DNA from 3 places in the Kitasatospora sp. NPDC101801 genome. Region 1 is predicted to be linked to each of the others. Evidence: riboswitches for the same ligand, from Rfam matches in the RefSeq annotation. Region 1 holds a riboswitch; each other region holds the start of a gene.
What was found. A riboswitch is a leader RNA that binds a small molecule or an ion and turns the genes downstream of it on or off. The one in region 1 is predicted to bind cyclic di-AMP.
Positions count from the first base shown of each region.

Region 1 (2,257 bases):
TCCCGCTCCCCATCTACGCGATCTGCGACCTGCTGGGGGTGCCGCCGGAGGACCAGGACGACCTGCGGGACTGGGCGGGCGCGATGATCCGCCACCACGGCGGGCAACGTGGCGGGGTGGGCCGGGCGGTGAAGCGGATCCGGACCTACCTGCTGGAGCTGATCCACCGGAAGCGGGCCGACCTGGGCGACGACCTGATCTCCGGGCTGATCCGGGCGAGCGACCACGGTGAGCACCTGACCGAGAACGAGGCCGCGGCGATGGCCTTCATCCTGCTGTTCGCCGGCTTCGAGACCACCATCAACCTGATCGGCAACGGCACCTACGCACTGCTCCGCAACCCGGCCCAGCGCGCCCTGCTGCAGGAGTCGGTGCAGCGCGGCGAGACGGCGCTGCTGGCCACGGCGGTGGAGGAACTGCTGCGCTACGACGGCCCGGTGGAGCTGGCCACCTGGCGGTTCGCCACCGAGCCGCTCACCATCGGCGGGGTGGACATCCCGGTCGGCGACCCGGTGTTGGTGGTGCTGGCGGCGGCCGACCGGGACCCGGCCAGGTTCGCCGCGGAGAACACCCTGGACCTGGCCCGCAAGGACAACCCGCACCTGGGCTTCGGGCACGGCATCCACTACTGCATCGGTGCCCCGCTGGCCCGGCTGGAGGGTCAATTCGCCCTGGCCACGCTGCTGACCAGGCTGCCCGACCTCCAACTGGCCGCCGAACCGGAGGAGCTGCGCTGGCGGGGCGGGCTGATCATGCGCGGGCTGCGGGAGTTGCCGGTCTCGTTCACGCCGGAGGTCACCGACCCGCACTGACGGCGTGTCGGTCAGATCTGATCAGGCGTGATCTGAGTACGCATCAATCTGGACATACCAGTATGGTTTGTGGACGACCCACAGCGCAGCGTGATTTCTGTGTGATCTGTTCGACATAAGCTTGTGATCCATCGGGTCATCTGCTTACTCTCCCTGGTGTTCGCAGCTGCGAACCCCGAGCGCGGAACGCCGAGTCCTGCCCGCCGCGCTGCCGGGACACCGACCAGACCCTTGGGCAGGGGCGGGGGACCCAGGTAAGTCGCCGTCCCCCACGGCTTGGGGTGAAGCCGCCAGCAGTGGCGGCCGGGCCACCTCCCGGTCCGAACCCGACAGCTCACCTCGCAGGCGTGCGGAGAGGGACTTCTTCATGCTCTTCACCGGTTCGGGCCGTCATCGTCGTCGTACGCAGACCGAGAAGGCCATCGCCGTGGCGGGTGTCGCGGGCGTCGGCCTCGCACTCCCGCTGCTGACCGCCACCGGCGCGCACGCCGCCCCGGTCGACACCTGGGACAAGGTCGCCCAGTGCGAGAGCGGCGGCGACTGGGGCATCAGCACCGGCAACGGCTTCTACGGTGGCCTCCAGTTCACCCCGAGCACCTGGAAGGCGTTCGGCGGTCAGTCCTACGCCCCGCAGGCCAACCAGGCCAGCAAGGGTCAGCAGATCGCGGTCGCCGAGAAGGTGCTCGCCTCGCAGGGTCCCGGCGCCTGGCCGGTCTGCTCCGTCAAGGCCGGTCTGAGCAAGGGCGGTTCGGCCGCCCAGGTCGACACCTCGGCCGGCAAGTCCTCCCGCTCGGAGACCCGTACCCCGGCGCCGAAGGCCACCCCGAAGGCCGCCGCGCCGAAGCAGGAGACCGCACCGAAGCCCGCCACCCCGAAGGTGGACGCGCCGAAGGTCAGCACGCCGAAGCACGCCGCCCCGGCGCCCGCCACCGGCGGATACACCGTCAAGTCCGGCGACACGCTCTCGGACATCGCCGCCGCGCACGGCCAGGACTGGCAGCAGGTCTACCAGGCCAACCGGTCCACCATCGGTGGTGACCCCGACCTGATCCTGCCGGGCCAGCTGCTCAAGCTCGGCTGACGCGGAACTCCCGCGACACTCCGTCAGCAGGGGCCGTACCGCTTCCGGGTGGTACGGCCCCGTTTACGGTCATTCAGGTGAACTACCGATGAGTAGCCCGGCCACACGGTGAGACGGGACCAAGGTCAGCGTGGCCCCGGGCTCCGGTGCGGTTAGGCTCTGGTCGTAACGACAACAGATCCCGCTTCCGTCAAGGAGATGCCACGTGCCGTCCATTGATGTCGTCGTAGCCCGTGAGATTCTCGACTCCCGTGGCAACCCCACGGTCGAGGTCGAGGTCGGTCTGGACGACGGCAGCACCGGCCGTGCCGCCGTCCCGTCGGGCGCCTCCACCGGTGCCTTCGAGGCCCTCGAGCTGCGTGAC
Region 1 is NZ_JBIWML010000041.1:32,555-34,811, forward strand. Features, by position in the region: gene ACIRPK_RS30890 (cytochrome P450) at 1-812, shown strand, start outside; cyclic di-AMP (ydaO/yuaA leader) riboswitch at 1,024-1,174, shown strand; gene ACIRPK_RS30895 (transglycosylase family protein) at 1,180-1,893, shown strand; gene eno (phosphopyruvate hydratase) at 2,099-2,257, shown strand, end outside.

Region 2 (2,257 bases), on a different contig from region 1:
GCAACTTTCTTGGCCATGTCCCTAAATGGAGTGGTTGTCATCCATTTAGCGTAAATCTCCCCTGTGATGTACGCCACGCATACAGATTCCGCTTGATACAGCCCCTTCGACCAACGGCTCAGCGCGTGCCCGCTCCATGCCCGATCGGACGGGAATCCGCAGGGAGTCGCGGGGAACCACGGCAAGGAGCTCCCCTTGGCCCAGGTTGGCGAGTTGGCTGGTCAGCCGCCAGGCGGTGCCTACGTCTTCCAAACTGGCCACGCGAGTTCGATTCTCGTCACCCGCTCCAAACACTTCGGCCCCCCGGTCAATGACCGGGGGGCCGAAGTCGTCTGAGCTGGGGTCAGACCCTGATCAGACGCTGACGCCGTGGGCGCGCAGGTACGCGACCGGGTCGATGTCGGAGCCGTAGGACGGGCCGGTGCGGACCTCGAAGTGCAGGTGCGGGCCGGTCACGTTGCCGGTGGCGCCGGAGAGGCCCAGCTGCTGGCCGGCCGAGACGGTCTGGCCGACCTTGACGGAGATCGAGGAGAGGTGGGCGTACTCGGAGTACTTGCCGTCGGCGTGCTTGACGACGACCTCGTTGCCGTAGGACCCGCCGTTGCCGGCCGAGACCACGGTGCCGGTGGTGATGGCCTTGACCACGGTGCCGGTCGAGGCACGGAAGTCGACGCCGGTGTGGTAGCCGCTGGACCAGGAGGAACCGGAGGCGTGGTACGCGGTGGAGGTGCCGCCGCTGACCGGGGCGACGTAACCGCCGGCCGCCACGGTGGCGGGCTTGGCGGCCTCGGTGGTGGCCGGGGCGGTGGTGGTCGACTTGGCCTTGGGGGCCGTGCTGGCCTTCGGGGCCGGGGTCGACTTGGAGCGGGACGCCTTGGTGGAGTCCGTGGTGCTCGTGGAAGAGGAGGAAGAGGACTTGGTCTCGGTCTTCGGCGCCTCGGCGGCCTTCGGAGCCTCCGCGGCGGGCTGCGGCGCGACGGCCGCGGCCTGGCCGGCGAGCGAGAGCTGCTGGCCCGGGTAGATCAGGTTCGGGTTGCCACCGACCACCGAGCGGTTGTCCTGGTAGAGCTTCTCCCAACCGCCGTCCACCTGCTTGGCGGTGGCGATCTTCGAGAGGGTGTCGCCGCTGACGACCTGGTAGCTGCTCGCGGCCGGGGCGGCCGGAGCGGAGACCGGGGCCACCGCGGTGGCGGCGGTCTCGGTGGCGACGGTGGTGACGGCGGCGGCCGGGGCGGCCGGGGCGGCCTGCGGCACGGAGGCGGCGGCATGGCCCTGGTGGGCGCTGGCGGCGGCGACCGGCAGCGCGAAGGTGGCGCCGAGCACGCCGGTCGCGACGGCGATCCGGGTCAGGTGGGACAGCTGGACGCGACGGTGCTTGCCCTGTGCGGACATGGGGGTGGTCCTCTCCGACGCCTACGAGGTGAGCTGTCGGGTGCGGGCTGGAGATGCCCGGCCGCAGGAATGCGGCTTAACCCCAAGCCGGCCCGGTTCACACCGGTTCGGCGACTTACCTTGGGTCCCCCGCTCCTGCCATGCGTGCCTGGTACGAGGCGCCGGGCGGCGGCAGGACTCGGCGTTCCGCCCGGTTGAGCCCATCCGGTCGTTCACCGGACAGGCCTCGAAGCAAAGCCGATCGGCCGCCCGCTGGCAAGCCCCGGTTGAACGATGAACAAGGATGATCAGGGACGAAGGTCACGTCCGGTCCGGGACTTGCGACCCGGAGGGTCCGATTCGGCGACACTTCGTCCCCGATCGGTTCACGGAGGGTGGCCGATATCGCCGTCCGTACCCACCTGGCCCCGCTCCGCCAGCGCCGACAGTGACACCGCTCACGCCGGGCCGATACGCTCGCCACGGTCGCGCTCGAACGAAGGTGTTCGAAGCGCCGTCGAGCAGAGTTCTGTCGAGCGAGGAGCCCCGTCTGTGCGCCCCGAGGAACGGCTGGCCGTCATCCAGCGCGCGGCCGTCCGTGAGCTGGCCCGGCTCGGCCAGGAGTTCACCGCCGACGGTCCGCTGCTGCGCGGGCCCGGCACCACGGCGGTGGCGTTCCGGGAGCACGACGAGCACGGCACCGGCGGCGGCCACGTCGACCTCGGCTACGTGCTGCGGCTCGGCCAGGGCGACGCGCCGGTGATCTGGGACTGCGCGGCCGGCGTCGGCGGCACCGAGGTGGAGCGGCTGGACAGCGCGGTGCGGATGTGGGCGGGCACCACGGCGAGTGCCGTGGTCGGCCTGCTGACCGGCGGCGGCGACCACT
Region 2 is NZ_JBIWML010000002.1:409,335-411,591, forward strand. Features, by position in the region: gene ACIRPK_RS06115 (hypothetical protein) at 1-77, opposite strand, end outside; gene ACIRPK_RS06120 (peptidoglycan DD-metalloendopeptidase family protein) at 355-1,392, opposite strand; cyclic di-AMP (ydaO/yuaA leader) riboswitch at 1,398-1,563, opposite strand; gene ACIRPK_RS06125 (DUF6348 family protein) at 1,924-2,257, shown strand, end outside.
Region 2: linked by a shared signal. The riboswitch ahead of ACIRPK_RS06120 (peptidoglycan DD-metalloendopeptidase family protein) and the one ahead of ACIRPK_RS30895 (transglycosylase family protein) in region 1 are both predicted to bind cyclic di-AMP.

Region 3 (2,257 bases), on a different contig from region 1:
GCGCCTGGCAGGGGGGAACGACTGTGCGTCGACATACCGGCGGCTGCTCCGTTCCTGCGCCGGGCCACCGCCGCCGCCCGGTCGGGCGGCCGTCCTTGCGAAGGTCCGGGGGCAGACGTTAGCGAGTCACGGCGATCTAGTCCAAACCCCTACAGTGCCGAATATTTGACCACCAATCGGACATCTGCTCGGCCCGGCCGGAAACGCCGCAGGCCCGGCACGTGGCCGGGCCTGCGGGCGTTACGACGGGCGGGTGGTCAGACCCGGACGATGCGGGTGATCGGCATGACCGTGGCGGACTCGTGCCGGACCAGGGTGCCGGTGCGCGGCGCGTGCACGATCTGACCGTTGCCCACGTAGAGGCCGACGTGGCCGCCCCCGCGGTAGATGATCAGGTCACCGGGCTTGGCGTCGGCGATGTTGGTGCCGATGTTCTGACCGGCGCCCATCTGCGACTCCGAGGTGCGCGGCAGCGAGATCCCGGCCTTGTTGAAGGCCCAGACCATCAGGCCGGAGCAGTCGAAGCTGTTCGGGCCGACGGAGCCGTAGCCGTACGGCTTGCCGATCTCCGCCTCGGCGGCGGCGATCACGGTGCCCGCGTACGACCCGGCCGGCAGGCCGCTCAGGTCGGTCCGGGTCTCCGTGCGGGAGGCCCGGTCCGGCTCGGCGGTCTTCGACTCGGTGGCCGCCTTGGCGGCCGAGTCGGCGGCGGCCTTGGCCTCGGCGGCCCGCAGCTCGTCCTGCTCCTTGCGGCTGAGCGTGTCGAGCAGCGCCTGCGCGGCGGCCAGCTTGGCCTGGATCTCGTCCTTGCCCGCCCGGAGCTCCTGAGTGGTGCGCTCCAGGTCGGCGAGCTTGTTCTGCGCCTCGGACTTCTGCTGGTCGAGCTTGCCCTGCTCGCCCTTCAGCGTCTTCAGGGTGTCCGCCTGCGAGGTGCCGAGCTGGCTCAACGAGTCGGCCTGGCCCAGGAAGGCGTCCGGGCTGCTGGAGAGCATCAGCTGGACGGTGGGCGATATCCCGCCGGTCCGGTACTGCTCGGCGGCGATCTCGCCGAGCGTGCTCTGCAGGGTGGTCACCTGGGCCTGCTGCCGGGCCACCTCGTCCTGGAGGCCGCTGACCTGCTTCTGCAGGGTCTGCTGCTTCTCCGTGGCCGCGTTGAACTTCTCGGTCGCGTCCTCGGCCTGCTCGTGGAGCTGGTCGACCTGGGACTTGACCTCGTCCTTGGTGGGGTTCGGGTCGGCGTGCGCACCGGTCTGCGCGGACAGCGCCACCGCAGCGGCGGCGGCAGCCGTGATGATCGAGACCCGGGTACGGCCGGCAGGCTTGGGACGACGATGGGACGCCACGAAGGCGGGCTCCTTCTTCCTACGTCCGCCTACCGGGTGAGCTGACGGGTTCGGGCTGGAAGAGATGCCCTACAGCGCCTCACCGTCGGGCCGTCTCGTGACGGTCCGTCGACCTGGCGCCGATTCACCCCGAGGAACGTGGTTCCCCGGCTCCGATCGACAGCGCCCCCAAGAGGGCTTCCCCGTAGGGCAGTCGGAACTGCCCCGCTGCGTCTCGAACTCGGCGGTAACCCCCGCCGCCACCCAGGCTGGGTGATCGACAGTGCGGTGGTTCGAGAAGGACCTTAGTAACCCAACCGTGATCGGTTCAAATCCTTGTAAGAAAAAAGTCGGAATGAAGTCGTGATTCTTCAGTGATTGCGACCGAGCGTGATCGGAATTGCACGCTGTGCCGACGAACTCCCGGGATGCGGACGCGACGGGGCCCGCCGGAAGTGTCCCAGATCACAGGGAGGTTCCGACGGGCCCGGGCGTGTCACGCGGCGTCAGTTCGACGCCTTGATGGGGAGATGTCCGTTATGCCGTATCAGGCTGACGGTGGATCAGACCCGGCGGATGGTCTTGATCGGCATCGCGTCGACCTTCATCACCTTGACCACGTCACCGGTGTGCGGGGCGTGCACCACCAGGCCGTTGCCGATGTAGATCGCGACGTGGTGCGCGTCGGGGTGGTAGATCACCAGGTCGCCCGGCTGCGCGTTCGCCCAGTCCTTGCCGATGTTGGTGCCGACCGAGGCCTGGTCCTGCGAGGTGCGCGGCAGCGAGACGCCCGCCTGCGCGTACGCCCAGACCACCAGGCCGGAGCAGTCGAAGGAGTTCGGTCCGGTGGCGCCCCAGACGTACGGCTTGCCCTGCTTGCCCATCGCGGCGGAGACCGCCGCACCGGCGTAGCCGCTGGCGGGCGGCAGGTTGCC
Region 3 is NZ_JBIWML010000011.1:94,604-96,860, forward strand. Features, by position in the region: gene ACIRPK_RS15845 (NlpC/P60 family protein) at 1-35, opposite strand, end outside; gene ACIRPK_RS15850 (NlpC/P60 family protein) at 258-1,343, opposite strand; cyclic di-AMP (ydaO/yuaA leader) riboswitch at 1,354-1,518, opposite strand; gene ACIRPK_RS15855 (NlpC/P60 family protein) at 1,886-2,257, opposite strand, start outside.
Region 3: linked by a shared signal. The riboswitch ahead of ACIRPK_RS15850 (NlpC/P60 family protein) and the one ahead of ACIRPK_RS30895 (transglycosylase family protein) in region 1 are both predicted to bind cyclic di-AMP.